Regions from separate parts of the Bradyrhizobium sp. CCBAU 25360 genome, predicted to be linked through region 2. Evidence: predicted binding sites of a transcription regulator. Region 2 holds the regulator's gene; each other region holds the start of a gene.
What was found. The regulator LexA, encoded in region 2, represses DNA repair genes until DNA is damaged. The targets are predictions, from matches to a motif close to TGTTCNNNNTGTGTTCNG.
Positions count from the first base shown of each region.

Region 1 (6,107 bases), on a different contig from region 2:
GCGCGACATCGCCTTTGATCGCTACCGCAAGGGCACTGCGATCTCGACTCCCAATTCCGAGGCCGACAGGGCCAAGCTCAGCGACACAGGCAAATGACGGGCATCCACGACGAAGAAGCGGACGATCCGCAGCACCCCGAGGAACACATTGCGCCGGTTCCCCGCATTTCGGTGCAGGCCTTTTGCGAGACCGAGAAGACGCTGGCCGCGGTAACCGCGGCCGGGCAGGACCGCCGGCTCGCCAAGGCGCACCTCACCGCCAAGGACGGTGGCCTTGCCGCGGCGATCGAAGTCTATGAATCGATGCCGACGCCGAACGTGATCGTGATCGAATCCGACGGCACGCGCGACATCCTCGAGGGACTGGACGACCTCGCCGGCGTCTGCGACCCCGGCACACGCGTGGTCGTGATCGGCAATCCCAACGACACCGCGCCCTATCGCGAGCTGGTGCGCCGCGGCGTCAACGATTATGTGGTGGGACCGGTCGAAACCCTCGACGTGGTCCGCTCCATCTGCAGCCTGTTCTCGGCCTCCGAGGCCATCATCACCGGCCGCGTCATCGCGGTGGTGGGCGCCAAGGGCGGCGTCGGCGCCTCCACCGTCGCGCACAATTTGGCCTGGACCATCGCCCGTGACCTCGCGCTCGATTCCGTCGTGATCGACCTCGACCTCGCCTTCGGCACCGCAGGCCTCGACTACAACCAGGACCCGGTGCAGGGTATCGCCAACGCGGTGCTGTCGCAGGACCGGCCGGACACGGCGCTGATGGAGCGCCTGCTCTCCAAATGCACCGAGCGCCTCAGCCTGCTCGCGGCGCCTGCCACCCTCGACCGCGTCTACGATTTCGGCGCCGAAGCTTTCGACGCCGTGTTCGACACGCTGCGCATGACCACGCCCTGCATCGTGCTCGACGTTCCCCACCAATGGTCCGGCTGGACGCGGCGCGCGCTGGTGAACGCCGACGACATCGTCATCGTGGCCGAGCCCGATCTCGCCAATTTGCGCAACACCAAGAACATGCTGAGCGTGCTGAAGGCGGCGCGGCCGAACGACCGGCCGCCGCTGTATTGCATCAACCAGGTCGGCATGCACAAGCGCGCGGAGATCGAGGTCAAGGCGTTCGCCAAGACCATGGAAAGCCAGCCGATCGCGGTGATCCCGTTCGATTCAAAGCTGTTCTCCACCGCCGCCAATAACGGCCAGATGATCGCGGAGGTCTCCAAGAACCACCGCACCACCGAGCTGTTCCAGAACATGGCGAACCGCCTCGCCGGCCGCGGCGAGGTGAAGAAGCCGAAGCGCTCGCTGCTCGGACCGCTGCTGAAGAAGTTGAAGGGCAAGTCAAGCCGCAACTCGGCGCCGCATCGCAAGGCGTCGTAAGCGTACACCAAAAGGGGCGGACTACTTGTCCGCCCGCTGCTGCTTCTTCGCCAGCAGCTGCCGCAGCGCCGCGACCTTGGCCGCGGCCTGGTCCGGCGGCAAATCTGCCTTCACGAGGATTTCGGCCTCGGCCTCGCGGCCCTGCAATCCCAGCACGAGCGCGAGATTGGCGCGGACCCGCGCATCGTTCTGATTGCGCTGATAAGCGCGGCCGAGCACCTGTTCGGCCTTCGGCAGATTGTTTTGCAGCATATAGGACAGGCCGAGATTGGACAGCACGGTCGGCTCGTCCGGCACGATCTTCAACGCCGCGGCATAATATTGCTGCGCCTCCTCGTTGCGGCCGAGCTGATCGAGCGCCGCACCTTGCGCCGACAGGATGCGCCAGTCCGGATCCTCCGGCGCATGCGCGCGGCTGAGGACGTCGAAGGCCTGCTGGAAATTGCCGCTGTCGGCGAGCGCGCGGCCATAGCCGGCGAGCAGCGCCTTGTTGCTGGGATGGGCGAGCACCGCCTGCTCCATGACCGCAACCGCCTGCGCGCGCTGGCCGGTCTCGCGCAGCGCCTTGCCGTAGGCGAGCGCAACGTTGGGATCACTGGGCTTGGCGCGATAGCGCTCGCGCAACGCATCCATGTCGGACCTGGCGTCAGCCTTGGCGTCGGCCTTGACAGCCGTTTCCGATCTGACGCCAAGCGCGCCGGTCACATCCTCGATGCCGGCGGTCTGGCAACCGCCGAGGACGAGCACCAGGAGTGCGGGAAGCAGCAATCTCGCCGGGGGAGAGGCGAGGGACGAACGCTTGGACATACTCTGATCACTCGGCAACTGATCAGAGATGCTTACCGATTAACGCTAAAGTCCCGTTAAGGACGCGGCCTGGGAGATCTTAGTCGGTGAACTCGGCACCGAATTCGCAGCCGATGCGCCAGCGCAGGCGGCATTGGCGGGAATAATCAGGTGCGAAAATGATGGTGAATTGCGGCGGCACTTCCAGGAATTCCGCCACCACCTTCACGCCGCCATCCGAAATATCGGTGATCGTGCAGTCCCGCGGCAGCGAGCCCGCGCCAAAATGGATCTTGGCGAGCCGGCTGCACACCCGACGTTCGCTTCTCCGGCGATTTGCAAGCATTTGAATTGTTCACCCGTTAGACCACGGCCCATCCCGCAGCCTCAGGAATAGCGGACATTCGTTGGAATGTGCTGAGGACAGAAGCCGGCATTCGAGGCTTAGTGTCGGCGTGGCGTTTACGATTGGTTAGGGCTTGCTCGCCCTCCGGGATCGTTCCCGTATTGTTCTTGCGGAGAAGGTCCGTCTCTGCTACCCCTAATTGTGCGAGAGGGGCAGGCTGGTTTGAGCATGGTTCAGCGGGTTTCCACCGTCGCCTTCGAGGGGATCGAGGCCCGTGCGGTCGACGTGCAGGTGCAGGTCGCGCCGGGCCTGCCGGCATTTGCCATCGTCGGCCTGCCGGACAAGGCGGTGTCGGAGGCGCGCGAGCGGGTGCGCTCGGCGCTGATCGCCTCAGGGTTGGCGCTGCCGGCGCGGCGGATCATCGTCAACCTGGCGCCGGCCGACCTTCCGAAGGAAGGCAGCCATTACGACCTGCCGATCGCACTCGGCCTGATGGCGGCGATCGGGGCGATCCCGCCGGATGCGCTGACCGGTTTCACCGTTCTCGGCGAACTCGGCCTCGACGGCTCGATCGCGCCCGTGGCCGGCGTTCTTCCCGCCGCGTTCGGCGCCAATATGCGCGAGGAAGGGCTGATCTGCCCCGCCTCGTGCGGTTCCGAAGCGGCGTGGGCGAGCCCGGACATCCAGATCATCGCGGCGAGCTCGCTGATCCAGATCGCCAATCACTTCAAGGGCACCCAGGTGCTGTCGCGGCCGTCACCGAAGGTGCATGAGCCCGCCGCCTCCACGCTCGACCTGCGCGACATCAAGGGCCAGGAAAGCGCCAAGCGCGCGCTGGAGATCGCGGCCGCCGGCGGGCATCATTTGCTCATGATCGGGGCGCCCGGCGCCGGCAAATCGATGCTCGCGGCGCGCCTGCCCTCGATCCTGCCGCCGCTGTCACCGAGCGAACTGCTCGAGGTCTCGATGATCGCCTCCGTTGCCGGCGAAATCGAGGGCGGCGCGCTGACGGCCAAGCGGCCGTTCCGCTCGCCGCATCATTCCGCGAGCATGGCCGCGCTCACCGGCGGCGGCATGCGCGCAAAGCCCGGCGAGATCTCGCTGGCACATCAGGGCGTGCTGTTCCTCGACGAATTGCCGGAGTTCGATCCGCGCGTGCTGGATTCGCTCCGGCAGCCGCTGGAGAACGGCGAGGTCGCGGTGTCGCGCGCCAATCATCGCGTCACTTACCCTGCCCGCTTCATGCTGGTCGCGGCGATGAATCCGTGCCGCTGCGGCAACGCGTTCGAGCCGGGCTATGCCTGCAAGCGCGGCCGCGTCGACCGCTGCACCGGCGACTACCAGGCGCGCATCTCCGGACCACTGATGGACCGTATCGACCTGCGCATCGAAGTTCCCGCCGTGACCGCAGCCGACTTGATCCTGCCGCCCCCGGCGGAAGGCTCCGCCGAAGTCGCCGCCCGCGTGGCGGCAGCGCGCGACATCCAGCTCGCGCGTTATGCCGATGCCGGCCTGCCCCGTGTCCGCACCAATGCCGAGGCTCCTGCCTCTGTGCTGGAGGAGATCGCAAAGCCGGACGCGCAGGGCCAGAAGCTGCTGCGCGACGCTGCCGAGACCATGCGGCTGTCGGCGCGCGGCTATCACCGCGTGCTGCGGGTGGCGCGCACGCTGGCGGACCTCGATCGCGCCGACAAGATCGGCCGGCTGCATCTCGCCGAAGCGCTGTCCTACCGCGCACTCGCGGAGGATGTGCGCCAGATGGCTTGATCATTCCGCGCATCAACCCGGCGGTAACGAGTTTCCTTTACGCTCTGCAAACCATAAGGCCCAATGAGTTCCCCGGGGCCTCGGCGAGTAGAGTGTCATGTTGCGTTTCAAGATCCTGGCCTCGGTTGTTCCCTTGTTGGCGGCTGCGGTGTTCGCCCGCGCGGAGATCGGATCGGTCTCGCATCCCTGCATCGCCCTCGGCGAAACCTCGGTCGAGCTCACCTCCCTGTTCTGGACCGCCGGCGTCCATGTCGCCTTCACCGAGGATCCCGCCCGGGCCACGGTGCGGGTTCAGATCACCGACGATGCCGATACGGCGGACTTCGCCGTGGTCGACGACGGTCTCGGTTCCGAACCGGATTCCTGTCAGGTCAATTCCTCGACGCGCCTCGTCTCGATTGCCGCTCAGCCCGTCGATGGCGGCCAGGTGATCTATCTCTCCACCGAAGGGCCGGCGGATTACCGCATCTATGTGCGCTCGAAGTCGTTCTCGCAGCGCGAGGCCGCGGCGCTGATCGTCGGCGCCCATGGCGGCCATCGCCCGCTCCCGCTCCAGGCCGCCTCGCTCTGAGCCGTTAACACCTGGTCAACCCTGTTTGGAGGCAGCGCCAAAGCCTCAAGCTGTTCGCAAGGTCGGCGCGACATCGTCGCAGACGGCGGGTGGCGGGATTTCGAAGAAGAGTCGGGGTCGGTGGCGATGGGTCGGACGTTCCGGATCAAGGTGCGCATGCGCCGCTTCAGGCGACAGCATCCCCGCATCGCTTTCGCGATCCGCTCTTTCATGATCTTCTCGGCGACCTTCGGCGGCGCCTATGGCTTCGTGTCCGGCAGCCGGTCCGAGAACTCCGGCTACGATCCCCACACCTTTGCGATCGGCGCGAGCTTCCTGTTCGCGCTCGCCTGCCTCGGCCTTGCGACGCTGAGCATGCGCCTGCGTTTCGTGGGCAAGCGGCTGCGTAGCCTCGCAGCCCACAACGAGGCGCTGATCGATCGCAATTGGGAGCTGAAGGAGGCGGAAGAACGCGCCCGCAGCCTGTTCGAGCAGCAGGGCGACCTCATCGTGCTGCGCGCTACCGATGGCCGCATCACTTTTGCCAACGAAGCCTATTGCGCGCTCGCAGGACAGGCGCGCAGCGCGCTGGTCGGCACGCGCTTCGATTTCGACGTGCTGGAGCAGGGTGACAGCGCCCGCGAGAGCAGCGGCACACGCATCCACGACCAGAAGATCGCAACCCCGCTCGGCGCGCGCTGGATCGCCTGGCGCGAAGGCTATGTCCGCCTCGATGCCGGACAGCCCGCCGAATTGCAGAGCGTGGGACGCGACGTCACCGACCGCACCGAGACCGAACGCGCTCTGTCCGACGCGCGCGACCAGGCCGACGCCGCCAACCGCGCCAAATCGCGCTTCCTCGCGATGGCCTCGCACGAAATCCGCACCCCCCTGAACGGCATCATCGGCATGGGCGGCCTCCTGCTCGACACCAATCTGACGCCGGAGCAGGCGACCTATGCCAAGGCGGTGAAAACCTCGGGCGAAGCCTTGATGGCGCTGATCGAGGAACTGCTCGACTATTCCAAGATCGAGGCCGGCAAGCTTGATCTGGAGCAGCGTCCCTTCGCGCTCTCGACCCTGGTCGAGGAGATCACCGAGCTGCTCGCGCCCCGCGCGCAGGCCAAGGCGCTCGAGATCGCCGCCTATGTCGACGAGCGCCTGCCGCTGGAGGTGGTCGGTGATGCCGCGCGGCTGCGCCAGGTGCTGCTCAACCTCGCCGGCAACGCCATCAAGTTCACCGCGAGCGGTGGCGTCGCGCTGATCGTCGAGCCC
Region 1 is NZ_LBJA01000040.1:305,432-311,538, forward strand. It holds gene XH81_RS20905 (CpaD family pilus assembly protein) at 1-97, shown strand, start outside; gene XH81_RS20910 (AAA family ATPase) at 94-1,383, shown strand; gene XH81_RS20915 (tetratricopeptide repeat protein) at 1,405-2,190, opposite strand; gene XH81_RS20920 (PilZ domain-containing protein) at 2,270-2,515, opposite strand; gene XH81_RS20925 (YifB family Mg chelatase-like AAA ATPase) at 2,744-4,282, shown strand; gene XH81_RS20930 (hypothetical protein) at 4,380-4,853, shown strand; gene XH81_RS20935 (PAS domain-containing hybrid sensor histidine kinase/response regulator) at 4,980-6,107, shown strand, end outside.
Region 1: a site for LexA is predicted at 2,667-2,684, ahead of XH81_RS20925 (YifB family Mg chelatase-like AAA ATPase). Genes of this name have one in related genera too.

Region 2 (6,107 bases):
TGGACGGCTACGCCGTGCGCGCGGCCGATGCGGCAACGATCGATTCCAGGCTGACGATGATCGGTGAGGTCGCAGCGGGCCGTCCGTTCACGGAAAGGGTCGGCGCCGGCGAAGCCGTGCGGATCTTCACCGGCGGCGTCGTTCCCGACGGCGCCGACGCAGTCGTGATCCAGGAGGACACGATCGCCGAGGGCAAGCACATAACGATCAAGGAAGCCGCGATCGTGGGTCGGCACATCCGCCCCGCCGGCGTTGATTTCCGCGAGGGTGACGTCCTCCTGCGCAAGGGAACCCGTCTGACAGAGCGCGATCTCGCCCTCGCCGCTGGAATGAATCACCCGCAACTCGCCGTCTGCCGTCGTCCGAAGGTCGCGATCCTCGCCACCGGCGATGAACTGGTGATGCCGGGCTCGACGCCCGGGCACGGCCAGATCGTCTATTCCAACGGCTATGCCCTGCACGCGCTCGCCCGCAGCGAGGGCGCCGAGACCATCGACCTCGGTGTTGCCGCGGATACGCTGGAGGCCACCACCGCCGGCATCCGCCGCGCGCGCGAAAGCGGCGCCGACGTCCTGGTCACGACCGGGGGCGCATCGGTCGGCGACCACGATCTGGTCCAGCAGGCGCTGAAGGACGAAGGCATCGCGTTGGCGTTCTGGAAGATCGCGATGCGGCCCGGCAAGCCGATGATGCACGGACGCTTAGGGACGATGGGCGTCATTGGCCTGCCCGGCAATCCCGCGTCGTCCTACGTGTGCGCCTTCCTGTTCATGGTGCCGCTGATTCGCGCGCTGTCGGGCCGTTCGGTGATTCATCACCATCGCGAGCGCGCCGTGCTGGGCCGCGATCTCGGCGCCAATGACCAGCGCGAGGATTATCTGCGCGCGCGCCTGGAGCCGCGCGACGACGGCACGCTCGTCGCCCTTCCCGTCAGCCATCAAGACTCCTCTCTGCTTGCGAATCTTGCTGCAGCACAGGTACTTCTCGTGCGCGCACCGTTTGCGCCAAAGGCCGAGGCCGGCAGCCCCTGCGAAGTGCTGCGGCTCCCCGTCTGAACTGCGCGGCCACACGCATTCCGCGAGTTTCGCTCTGTTCACGGTAAATTAAGCAGTTGCGGAACATGTATCGAACATATAGTGTCCGTTCATGATTTGTTTCGAGGATGTAGCGGCTTATCGCTGAACTCATCGTCTCGGAATCGAACGACATCAACCGGGGGACTTTGGTCGAGATGTTAACGCGCAAACAATACGAGCTTCTGCGGTTCATCAGCGAACGCTTGAAGGAAAGCGGCGTGCCGCCGTCCTTCGACGAGATGAAGGATGCGCTCGACCTGCGCTCGAAGTCAGGCATCCACCGCCTGATCACCGCACTCGAGGAGCGCGGCTTCATCCGCCGGCTGCCCAACCGCGCCCGGGCCATCGAAGTGATCAAGCTGCCGGAGCTCCAAGCTGCCGCCGGCAACCGACGCGGCTTCACGCCAAGTGTCATCGAGGGCAATCTCGGCAAGCTACGCGCGAGCTCCAGCCCGTCCGCGGACGAGGGCGAGCGGCCCGTTGCGGTGCCCGTGATGGGCCGCATCGCGGCCGGCACCCCCATCGAGGCGTTGCAGACCCGCAGCCACACCATCAGCGTGCCGCCGGACATGCTCGGCTCCGGCGAGCATTACGCGCTCGAAGTGCGCGGCGATTCCATGGTCGAGGCCGGCATCCTCGACGGCGACATGGCGCTGATCCAGCGCAACGAGAGCGCCGATACCGGCGACATCGTGGTGGCGCTGATCGACGACGAGGAAGCCACGCTCAAGCGCTTCCGCCGCCGCGGCGCCTCGATCGCGCTGGAGCCCGCCAATGCCGCTTACGAGGTGCGCATCCTACCGCCGAACCGCGTGAAGATTCAGGGCAAGCTGATCGGGCTTTACCGCAAGTACTGATACCGGAGTCTTCAGCGCCTCGCGCGCGCCTTCGGTCGGCATCGCCGATCAGAGATTGGAGCGGATGATGGTCCGCTCCGGCTGGATAGTCTTTCTGGTTCTGCACAGATTGTCCGGCCCCTCCCCCTTTTCGCGACATCCTCGGCAGGCCGCGGGAAGCAACATCGCTTCGCGGCCTTTCGAGTTCGAGGGGGACAGCCCAAATGCGCCGGATCGTTTGAGCGCAGCCGCAGCAACGCTGGTCGCATCATCATGTCGGCTAGGACACGGCCGTGATCCAGAAAATCCGCAACGACCGCAATGCAGCGCGCACGCAACCGAGCTGACGATACTCGGGCTGGCTGGTTTCGCCGGTCGTTGACGCGCGCCTGCCAAATGCACGGAAGCCGACTTTGTTCCTATCGAATTCGGAAAAGATGGAAAAGATAATGTGATCGGGGCTCGCGGATCCCAGCCGCAGATTTGCCTACAACCAAGCAGACCGTCACGTGCTTCCACTCTGGTAGGGGCCTGCGCCTCCAAAGGGGTGCGGGTCGCTATCTCTGCATAGAGGAGCACCCGATGTGTGACTACAGCCTGCATGCCGTCGCGACGCGCCCCGCAGAAGTCGGCGAGACGATCGTCACGACAACATTCCGCGGCACCTCGACGCGCGGCTTCGCCTCCGAAGCCGATCTCTCCGTCGCGGTCTGCCTGCTGCCGGGAACGGAGCTCGCCTTCGCCGATAACGTCCGTTACGACAACCGCTGGATCTGGACGCGCACCGTCAACTCCCGCGTCGGCAAGTTCGGCAAGATCGATCCGCACATTCCCGATCGCCATCATGATGCGATCGAATTCCCGGACGGCAAATCCGTGCTGGTGACGCAGCTCGTCGAGGGCCAGCGCGCAACCGTGCTGCAACTGCCGGTGACCCAGCCGATCGGCGAGCGCGAGCACAAGCCGCAGATCATCGCCGACAGTCGCCCGACGGTCACGCGACTGCCGATCGGCTGACGCCCTCCGGCCCGGCGGGTCCGGGGCCAGGATTGAAATGCCGTCGCCGGCCGATGCCGGCGAGCCCGGTGGGTTTGTGTTTCACGAAATTCGATCGGCGAGCGCCGCCGCACCTCGTCGCCGCACGAAGTTTGGGCCGTCCTGCCTGAATTTTGAACCTCCGCTCCGCAGCCAAATGACCGATGCTGTCGTGGTTTGAGGCGGCGGACACGCTCGATGAAAACCTTTATTCGCGTTGTTGAACTCTGGGTGCCTGACCGGACGCGCATGCGGCTGGAATTCGGCGGCGGCCTTTACGATGAAGGGCTGTCCGCGTTCAAGGCCGTCAGCGAAGAGCTGCACTTCGGATATGACGAGGGGCTTCCAGGCAAGACCTGGGCCTGCGGCCATCCCGTCATCCTCACGAAATTCGCCAACTCGTATTTCAAGCGGACCGATCAGGCCGTCGCCGCCGGCCTCACCTGCGGCGTGGCGGTGCCGGTGTTTGCAGGCGAATTTCTGCAAGCCGTGATGGTGCTGTTCTGCGGCGACGACGAGGCGCATGTCGGCGCGATCGAACTCTGGCACAACGATCCTGATCTCTCCCACGAGATGGGCCTCGTCGACGGCTATTACGGCGCGGCGGACATGTTCGAATTCAACTCGCGCCACACTAAATTTCCTCGCGGCTTCGGACTTCCCGGACGCACCTGGAAGGCGGGCCTGCCGCTGATCATCAAGGACCTGCACGACGCCAAGAGCTTCCTGCGCTGGGAGGACGCAGCCAAGGTCGGGATCAATCTGGGTGTCGGCGTGCCCTACCGAACCGGCACCGACCAAACCTGGGTCCTGACTTTCCTCTCCGCGCAGGCAACGCCGATTGCGCGACGCTTCGAGATCTGGGTCCCGAACGAGGCCCGTTCGGCGCTGGTCTTTCGCGCCGGCGATTGCAGCGCGCAGACCGACCTTGCCGCCCGCTATGCCGCCAATTCCATTGCCAGAGGCGAAGGCAGCATCGGCGGCGCCTGGGCCGCCGGCATGCCCGCGCTCAACGACGATCTCACTCATGACGGCTCGATCGCGGGCTCTGAGGCCTGCGCAGCCGGGCTGAGCCGAATGGTGGCCCTGCCGGTCATCGGCAAGGCAAAGCTCGAAGCCGTGCTGGCCTGGTATCTGTAATCGATGGCGTCAATCGTCGGCCTGCAAGTCGGTCTCCGATGGCGTTGCGTCGCGGCTGCGGGGAGCCGCCTTCTGCGCAAGGCTGCCGTCGAAGTCACCTTCGCCCGCACCGGCCGGTAACCACGGGCGGTTCGTGCCTCTTGCCCTCACCGCCTGAACCGAAAAGCCGTCGCCACGCTGGGTCAATGCCAGCGCGCCCTGGCGAGCGAGCCGCTGCCGATCCACCACCATCGCCGCACAATCGTGCGGCGCGGGCCTCGACGTCACCACCAGTGCAGCCCGGTTGCAATCGTCCGCCAACGCGTCGATGCGCGAGGCCAGCGCGACCAGCCGTCCGTCTGCGAGCGGCGTTACGCAGCCCGACTCGTCGCACGATATGCCGCTCGCCAGCGCGCTACTGCCGGCATCGCGCGGATCGGCGTCGGCAGCCAACCACTCCCTCAGCACGAAATTGTCCTTGCCTGCCCTGATCAGATGCAAACGCCCGTCCCCGCCCCGCACCGCGACGCTCGCGCCGTCCCCGGCAATCAGGATATCGGGCTGCCGCACCGACAGCCCCCAGCCGATGGAAACCAGCAGCACGACGGCACCGCCCCAGCGCAACGGCGTGCGCAACAGGCCCATCACGATGACCCCCAGGCTCGCTGCGATCAGCGGCGCGATGCCGAACGCCGGGATGCGGCCGACCGCGCCCGGCAATGCCGCCACCCAGCGCGAGACCGTGACCATCCAGTCGATGCCGATCCCCATCAGCCACCAGAACACGCCGTCGAGCCCGAACGGCGCTGCGAGCAATCCCAGCAGCCCCGCCGGCATCACCAGCGCCGAGACCACCGGCATCGCACCGAGATTGGCGAGCACGCCGTAGGGCGTGACGCGGTGGAAGTGGAAGGCGGCGTAGGGCGTGGTCGCAAGCCCGGCGATCAGCGAGGCCAGGAACAGCATCGCGATCTCGCGGCCGCCCCACATCGCGACGCGCGCGGTCGCCGAATGATCGGGTGAGGCAAACAGGTTCGGCATGCCGATCTGTACCAGCGCGACGAGACCCAGCGTCGCGGCAAAGGACATCTGGAAACTCGGATGCACAAGCGCTTCCGGCGCGACCGCGAGCACGATCAGCGCCGCCACCGCGAGCGTACGGAAGGTGATGGCGCGGCGATCGACCATCACGGCGATCAGCACCACCGCCGTCATGAAGAACGAACGTTGCGTCGCGACCTCCGCGCCAGACAAGAGCAGATAGAACGCAGCCGCCACCAGCGCTGCGGCCGCCGACCATTTCTTGATGGCAAAGCCGGCCGCCAGTCCCGGGATCAAGGCCAGCAGTGCGCGCACCGCGAAGAAGACGACGCCGGCGACGACCGCCATGTGATAGCCGGAGATCGGTCAAGAAGAGATTTTATGTAGGTAATGCATCGACTTAAAGCGCCGTTGCTTCCCAGAATTCCAGACCGGGAAGCAGATGGGAAGCGGCTTTCGAGGCAACGGGCTTCGGCGCGGTAGCAGTTGGCCATGAACTCGAGCCCTGCTCGCTCCTCAGGCATGGTCGCGTCGGCAGCGAGCTCCAGGCAAAGCCGCTCGAACGCTCCCAGTTCGTCAATGATCTGTTGGTCCCGCCCCATGGGCGCCGATCTGACTCCGGCGCCAATTGAATTGCAACTGCCGTATGGTGGGGGATCATCGGACGCAGGGGGCACCATGACGATTCCGCAATCCATTTTGGCCGGCGCAGCAATCATCGGCGCTTCGATTGTCGCGGCTCAGTTTGTAGTCCCGTTCCAGATGGCAAGCGGCCCGGCGTTTCTTTGGCGCGTAAATCGTGTCACTGGCGAAGTCCGGAAGTGTCGGAGGGGGATGGACGCGGACCAGCCCCACATTTGTGACTGACTGCAATAGAGCCGCCAACGTGAACCGGCGGCGGGGTCATATCGTCGGTACGCCGTTCCGGCATCCTTTCGTCGGACTCGACACCGCCCCTGGAACGTGGTTGCGTCGGGCGTTTGATAAAACCTTTGGGGGA
Region 2 is NZ_LBJA01000036.1:44,457-50,563, reverse strand. It holds gene XH81_RS13155 (molybdopterin molybdotransferase MoeA) at 1-1,055, shown strand, start outside; gene lexA (transcriptional repressor LexA) at 1,232-1,933, shown strand; gene XH81_RS13145 (hypothetical protein) at 2,495-2,929, shown strand; gene XH81_RS13140 (GAF domain-containing protein) at 3,146-4,087, shown strand; partial or broken gene XH81_RS13135 (ComEC/Rec2 family competence protein) at 4,097-5,470, opposite strand.

Region 3 (6,107 bases), 130 kb from region 2:
CCGCCAGAGCAAGCTCCCCGGCATCGACCTCTCCGACATCACCTATTATGTCGGCCGCGAGACCATCATTCCCAGCGAGGACATTCCGGGCATGTGGGTCTGGCGCGAAGGCGTGTTCGCCTTCCTCCAGCGCAACGCCGAACGCTCGGCCGCGTTCTTCGGCGTGCCGACCAAGCAGGTGGTGGAGTTCGGCACGGAGCTGGAGATTTAACCGCCGCTCCGCGGACCTAACCGAAAGCGAGCACCAATGCCCAGCGATGCGCCGTTGCAGCTGAAACCCCGGCTGAAGGTCTCGGTCGATCAGGCGCAATCAATCGTGCGCCAAATCTTTCCACACGCGTCGGTGAACGGCGTCACCGAGTTGCATGGCGGGGAGATCAGCACCGTCATCGAGATCGCATTGGCGGATGCAGCAACGTGCATCCTCAAGGTCTATCCTGAATCGCTGCAGTGGAAGATGGCGAAGGAGGTCTACGTGCTGGGTCTCCTGCGAAACCTTGCCCCGGCCATTCCAAAAATCCTGCTCGCCGATGACACGCGATCGGCAATCGAGCTGAACTATGTGCTCATGACCAAGTTGGAGGGCGTCGTGCTTGGCCGACGCGAGGCAACGCTGTCGGAGACCGAGCTGTTTGCGATCTACGCCGGGATGGGCGCGACGCTGCGCCGAATCAACGACGTCACGCTCGACAGCTTCGGCTATATCGGCCCCAAGGGGGTCTGGACGGCCCATCCGAGCAACCAGGCCTACATGTCGGCGCAGTTCGACCGAAAGCTCAGGGAGTTTTTCACACGCGGCGGCGATCCAGCTTTAGCCGCGCGTCTTCGCGACAGCGTCACGGCACGACAGCATCTGTTCGAGGCAGCAATCACCCCTCGACTGTGCCACTACGATTTCCATGCCGGCAATGTGCTGGTGACGTCGCAGGGGGCACCACGCCTGACGGGCATCGTCGACTTCGAGAACGCGACATCGGGCGATCCGTTGATGGATATCGCGAAGGCGCTGTACTATTTCACGCCGAAGGATGCGCCAAAGCGCGACGGATTGCTCGCCGGCTGTGGTCAGATGGGACGCCCCGACTGGCAGGAGACGCTCGATCTCTATCGGCTGTACTGCACGCTGGAGCTCTGGTGCTGGATGGCACAGATCGGCAAGCGAGAGGCGCTTGCCGATCTCACGAGCGAGCTTGCGAACGGCGTGTAGAACGGGGCATCACGCCCCGTTCCCGTTCTCACCGTTCCCGCTCTCCGCCTCTTCCGTGATGTGCTCGACCGAGACGACATGCTCGTCCTCGGCGGTGTCGAACACGATCACGCCCTGGGTCGAGCGGCCGGCGATGCGGATGCCTTCGACCGGGCAGCGGATCAGCTGGCCCTTGTCGGTGACCAGCATGATCTGATCGGCATCCTCCACCGGGAAGGACGCGACCAGATTGCCGTTGCGGTTGTTGACGCTCATGGCGACGATGCCTTTGCCGCCGCGGCCGGTGGTGCGGTACTCGTAGGACAATGTCCGCTTGCCATAGCCGTTGACGGAGACGGTCAGCACGACCTGCTCCTGCGCCGACATCTCGGCGTATCGCTCCTGCGCGAGCTGGAAGCTGCCGGAGGTCTCCTCGGCCTCGGCGTCCACGGCGGCGTCTTCGGCCGCAGCTTCGCCGGCGACGGCGCGGCGCATCTTCAGGTAGGCCGAACGCTCGTCCGAGGTAGTCTCGACATGGCGCAGGATCGCCAGCGAGATCACCTTGTCGCCTTCGCCGAGCGCGATTCCGCGCACGCCCATCGAGGTGCGCCCGGTGAACACGCGCACATCGGGGACCGGGAAGCGGATGCACTGGCCGCCGGCGGCGGTCAGCAGCACGTCGTCGCGCTCGGTACAGATCTGCACGTCGACGATCGACTCGCCGTCGTCGAGCTTCATGGCGATGATGCCGGAGCGGCGGACGTCGACGAAGTCCGACAGCTTGTTGCGCCGGACATTGCCGCCCGTGGTGGCGAACATCACGTCGAGGTTGCCCCAGGTGGATTCGTCCTCCGGCAGCGGCATGATGGTGGTGATGCGCTCGCCCTGCTCCAGCGGCAGGATGTTGATCAGCGCCTTGCCGCGCGCGTTCGGCGCGGCCATCGGCAGACGCCAGACCTTCTCCTTGTAGACCTGGCCACGCGAGGAGAAGAACAGCACCGGCGTGTGCGTGGAGGCCACGAACAGGCGGCTAACGAAATCCTCGTCGCGGGTCTGCATGCCGGCGCGGCCCTTGCCGCCGCGGCGCTGCGCCCGGTAGGCCGACAGCGGCACGCGCTTGACGTAGCCGGCATGGGACACCGTGACGACCATGTCCTCGCGCTGGATCAGGTCCTCGTCCTCGACCTCGCCTTCCTGCTCGATGATGACGGTGCGCCGCGGTGTGGCGAACTCGGCCTTCACCTCGGCAAGCTCGGTCTTGATGATGCCCAGCACGCGCTCGCGCGAGCGCAGGATGTCGAGATAATCGGCGATCTCGCCGGCGAGCTTGTCGAGCTCGTCGCGGATTTCGTCGCGGCCGAGTGCGGTGAGGCGCTGCAGGCGCAGATCGAGAATGGCCCTGGCCTGCTCCATCGACAGCCGGATCGTGCCGTCCGCGCTGATGCGGTGACGGGGATCGTCGATCAGGGTCAGCATGTCCTCGACATCCCGGGCCGGCCAGTCGCGCGACATCAGGGTGTCGCGCGCGGTGGTCGGGTCCGGCGAGGTCCGGATCACGCGGATCATCTCGTCGATATTGGCCACCGCGATCGCGAGACCAACCAAAATATGGGCGCGATCGCGCGCCTTGGCGAGCAGGTACTTGGTGCGACGCGTGACGACCCGCTCACGGAAGTCGACGAAGATCGCGAGCAGGTCCTTCAGATGCATGATCCGAGGACGGCCGCTGTCGAGCGCCACCATGTTGACGCCGAAGCTGGTTTGCAGCGGCGTGAAACGGTACAGCTGGTTCAGCACCACATCCGGCACGGCGTCGCGTTTCAATTCGATGACGACGCGGTAACCGTCGCGGTCCGATTCATCGCGGAGGTCACCGATGCCCTCGATCTTCTTTTCCTTGACCAGCTCGGCGATGCGCTCGACCATCGTCGCCTTGTTCACCTGGTAGGGGATCTCGGTGATGATGATCGCCTCGCGCTCCTTGCGGATGGTCTCGATCGCGACCTTGCCGCGCATGACGACCGAGCCGCGGCCGAGGTGATAGGCCGCACGGATGCCCGCGCGTCCGAGAATGACGCCGCCGGTCGGGAAATCCGGTCCCGGCACGATGTTGATGAGCTCGTCGATGGTGAGCGCGGGGTTGTCGATCAGCGCGACGCAGGCGTCGATGACCTCGCCGAGATTGTGCGGCGGGATATTGGTGGCCATGCCGACCGCAATGCCGCCGGCGCCGTTGACGAGAAGGTTCGGGAACTTGGCCGGCAAGACCGACGGTTCGGTCTCGTTGTTGTCGTAGTTCGGCTGGAAATCGACGGTGTCCTTGTCGATGTCGGCCAGCAGGGCCAGCGCGGCCTTGGTCAGGCGCGCTTCGGTGTAACGATAGGCGGCCGGGGGATCGCCGTCGACCGAGCCGAAATTGCCCTGGCCGTCGATCAGCGGCACCCGCATCGAGAAGTCCTGCGCCATGCGGACCATGGCGTCGTAGATCGACTGGTCGCCGTGCGGGTGGTACTTACCGATGACGTCACCGACCACGCGGGCGGATTTGACGTACTTCTTGTCGGGCGTGTGCCCCTGCTCGTTCATCGAGAACAGGATGCGGCGGTGCACCGGCTTCAGACCGTCCCGGGCATCAGGCAGCGCCCGCGCCACGATCACGCTCATGGCGTAGTCGAGATAGGACTTCTTCATCTCCTCGAAGATGGAGACGGGGCGAATATCCGAGGGTTGCGCCGGCTGGTCGCCGGGCTTGTCGTCGTCGTCAGCCAAGGGGAAATCCGGTGAGGTTTTAGCTGGGAATCATATAGCGCATCGAGACCCTGATAACCACCCTCGCAGGCTTCAGGGAAGCGCTTTTTCCGCTTATTTTTCCAACAACTTACGGCCTTACGGAGAGCGTCTCGGAGGGACCCGGAACAGGCCTTCCGAAATCACCTCCGGGACCTCGTCAATCGCGCGGCCGGCGCGCGCCATCGACGCGATTGCTCTGGCGCAATCCGAGTTCAACCCAAACATGAAGCGGGCCCGGAAATCCCGAGCCCTTTCTGCCGATTAGTAAGGTTTGCTGACACGAAATGGGAAGGCGCCGCTCAGCCGGCCTGCGCCCCCTCATCGTCCGGTCCCTGCTCAGAACGGGATGTCGTCGTCCATGTCGCTGTTGCGGCCACCGCCGCCGGCGGCCACGGGACGGCGCGGTGCGCTGCTGACGGGTCCGGAGGAGCCGAAATCGCCGCCCGGCTCGTCGCCGAAGCTGCCGCCTCCGCCGCCGCCGCCACGGCCGTCGAGCATCGTGAGCGTCGAGTTGAAGCCCTGGAGCACGACCTCCGTCGAGTATTTCTCGACGCCGCTCTGGTCGGTCCATTTGCGGGTCTGCAGCGCGCCCTCGATGTAAACCTTCGCGCCCTTCTTCAGGTACTGCTCGGCGACCTTGCAGAGCCCTTCATTGAAAATCACGACCCGATGCCACTCGGTCTTTTCCTTGCGCTCGCCGCTGTTCTTGTCGCGCCAGGTCTCGGAGGTCGCGATGCTCAGATTCGCGATCGGCCGCCCGTCCTGGGTGCGGCGGATTTCAGGATCCTTGCCGAGATTTCCAACCAGAATGACCTTGTTGACGCTTCCCGCCATCGCCGCTCTCCACTCCGAATGCCACTGAATTTCCTAAGGCCGAGCGCACTGCCCGCGCTCCTCTGCGCCCTGTTAGGGCGACCCTATACGCTTGCAGGGGCTGCTCAGCCCGTCACCCCCAAGGTTATCCCCACATATAGCACCGACCGGCGGTCTGTTCCAGATTTGTTCCTGCAGAAATCGCCGCCAAATGTGGAGACGGGATGGCGTCTAAATGGCGCTGTGATGGCAATTGGGATGGAACCAAATCGAGGTTCCCGTGAACGGCAAAATCACTTAACATTCATTAAGTTAGAAGTAGGTCGATTACACCCAACTGTTGCACTCCGGGCACGGACTCTGCCGCAGAATCGAGCTATCGTCGTGCTTGGGAATTGATGCAATGGGCCTCGCGCCTGATAGTCCGCCTTGGGGAACTCAGAGAGGCGGACACGACTGGGGAGATTACAGTGAAGAAGATTTTGATTGGCTTTGCCGGCGCGGTTGCGCTGACCCTCTCGGCTCCGGCCGGTGCTGCCGACCTTGCAGCCCGTCCCTATACAAAGGCGCCGATCGCGCCCCCCGCTCCGATCTATACCTGGACCGGTTTCTACATTGGTGTGCAGGGCGGTGGTGCCTGGGGCCGCAGCGACGAAACCTTCTTTGGCGGTCCGAATACGGCGATCTTTGCTGGAAGTCAGAACTACGACACCACCGGCGGCTTTGTCGGTGGCGTAGTCGGCTACAACTGGCAGGCTGCCAACTGGGTGTTCGGCATCGAGGGCGACTATCACTGGGCTGACATCAACGGTCGTTCGGCCGAGATCAATGCCGGCCTCGGCGACACCTATTTCACGAGAATCCGCGGCTTCGGCGACATCAAGGGCCGTCTCGGCTACTCGACCGGCCCCGCTCTCTTGTTCGTCAGCGGCGGCGCTGCGGTCGGCGACATTCAGCATCGCTACGATGGCATCCCCGGAAACGTCTTCATCCAGAACAACACCCGCTGGGGTTGGACCGTCGGCGCCGGCGCGGAATACATGTTCGCCCCGAACTGGTCGGCCAAGGTCGAATACAACTACATCGATTTCGGCAAGAGCACGATTCAGTACAGCCCCGTCGTGACCAACCGGTCCGAGTGGACCGATACCGTTCACACGGTCAAGGCAGGTGTGAACTATCACTTCAACTGGGGTGCGCCGGTCGCCGCGCGCTACTGATATCCCTCTGACATCATTGACGTTTAAGGCCGGCCTCGCGCCGGCCTTTTTCGTTTGGCGCGACATGAACGGGAGGCAATAAGTCAGTAACCATCACC
Region 3 is NZ_LBJA01000036.1:170,881-176,987, reverse strand. It holds gene XH81_RS13755 (potassium transporter Kup) at 1-211, shown strand, start outside; gene XH81_RS13750 (phosphotransferase family protein) at 248-1,207, shown strand; gene gyrA (DNA gyrase subunit A) at 1,217-3,955, opposite strand; gene XH81_RS13740 (single-stranded DNA-binding protein) at 4,313-4,810, opposite strand; gene XH81_RS13735 (outer membrane protein) at 5,260-6,009, shown strand.
Region 3: a site for LexA is predicted at 4,966-4,983, ahead of XH81_RS13740 (single-stranded DNA-binding protein). Genes of this name have one in related genera too.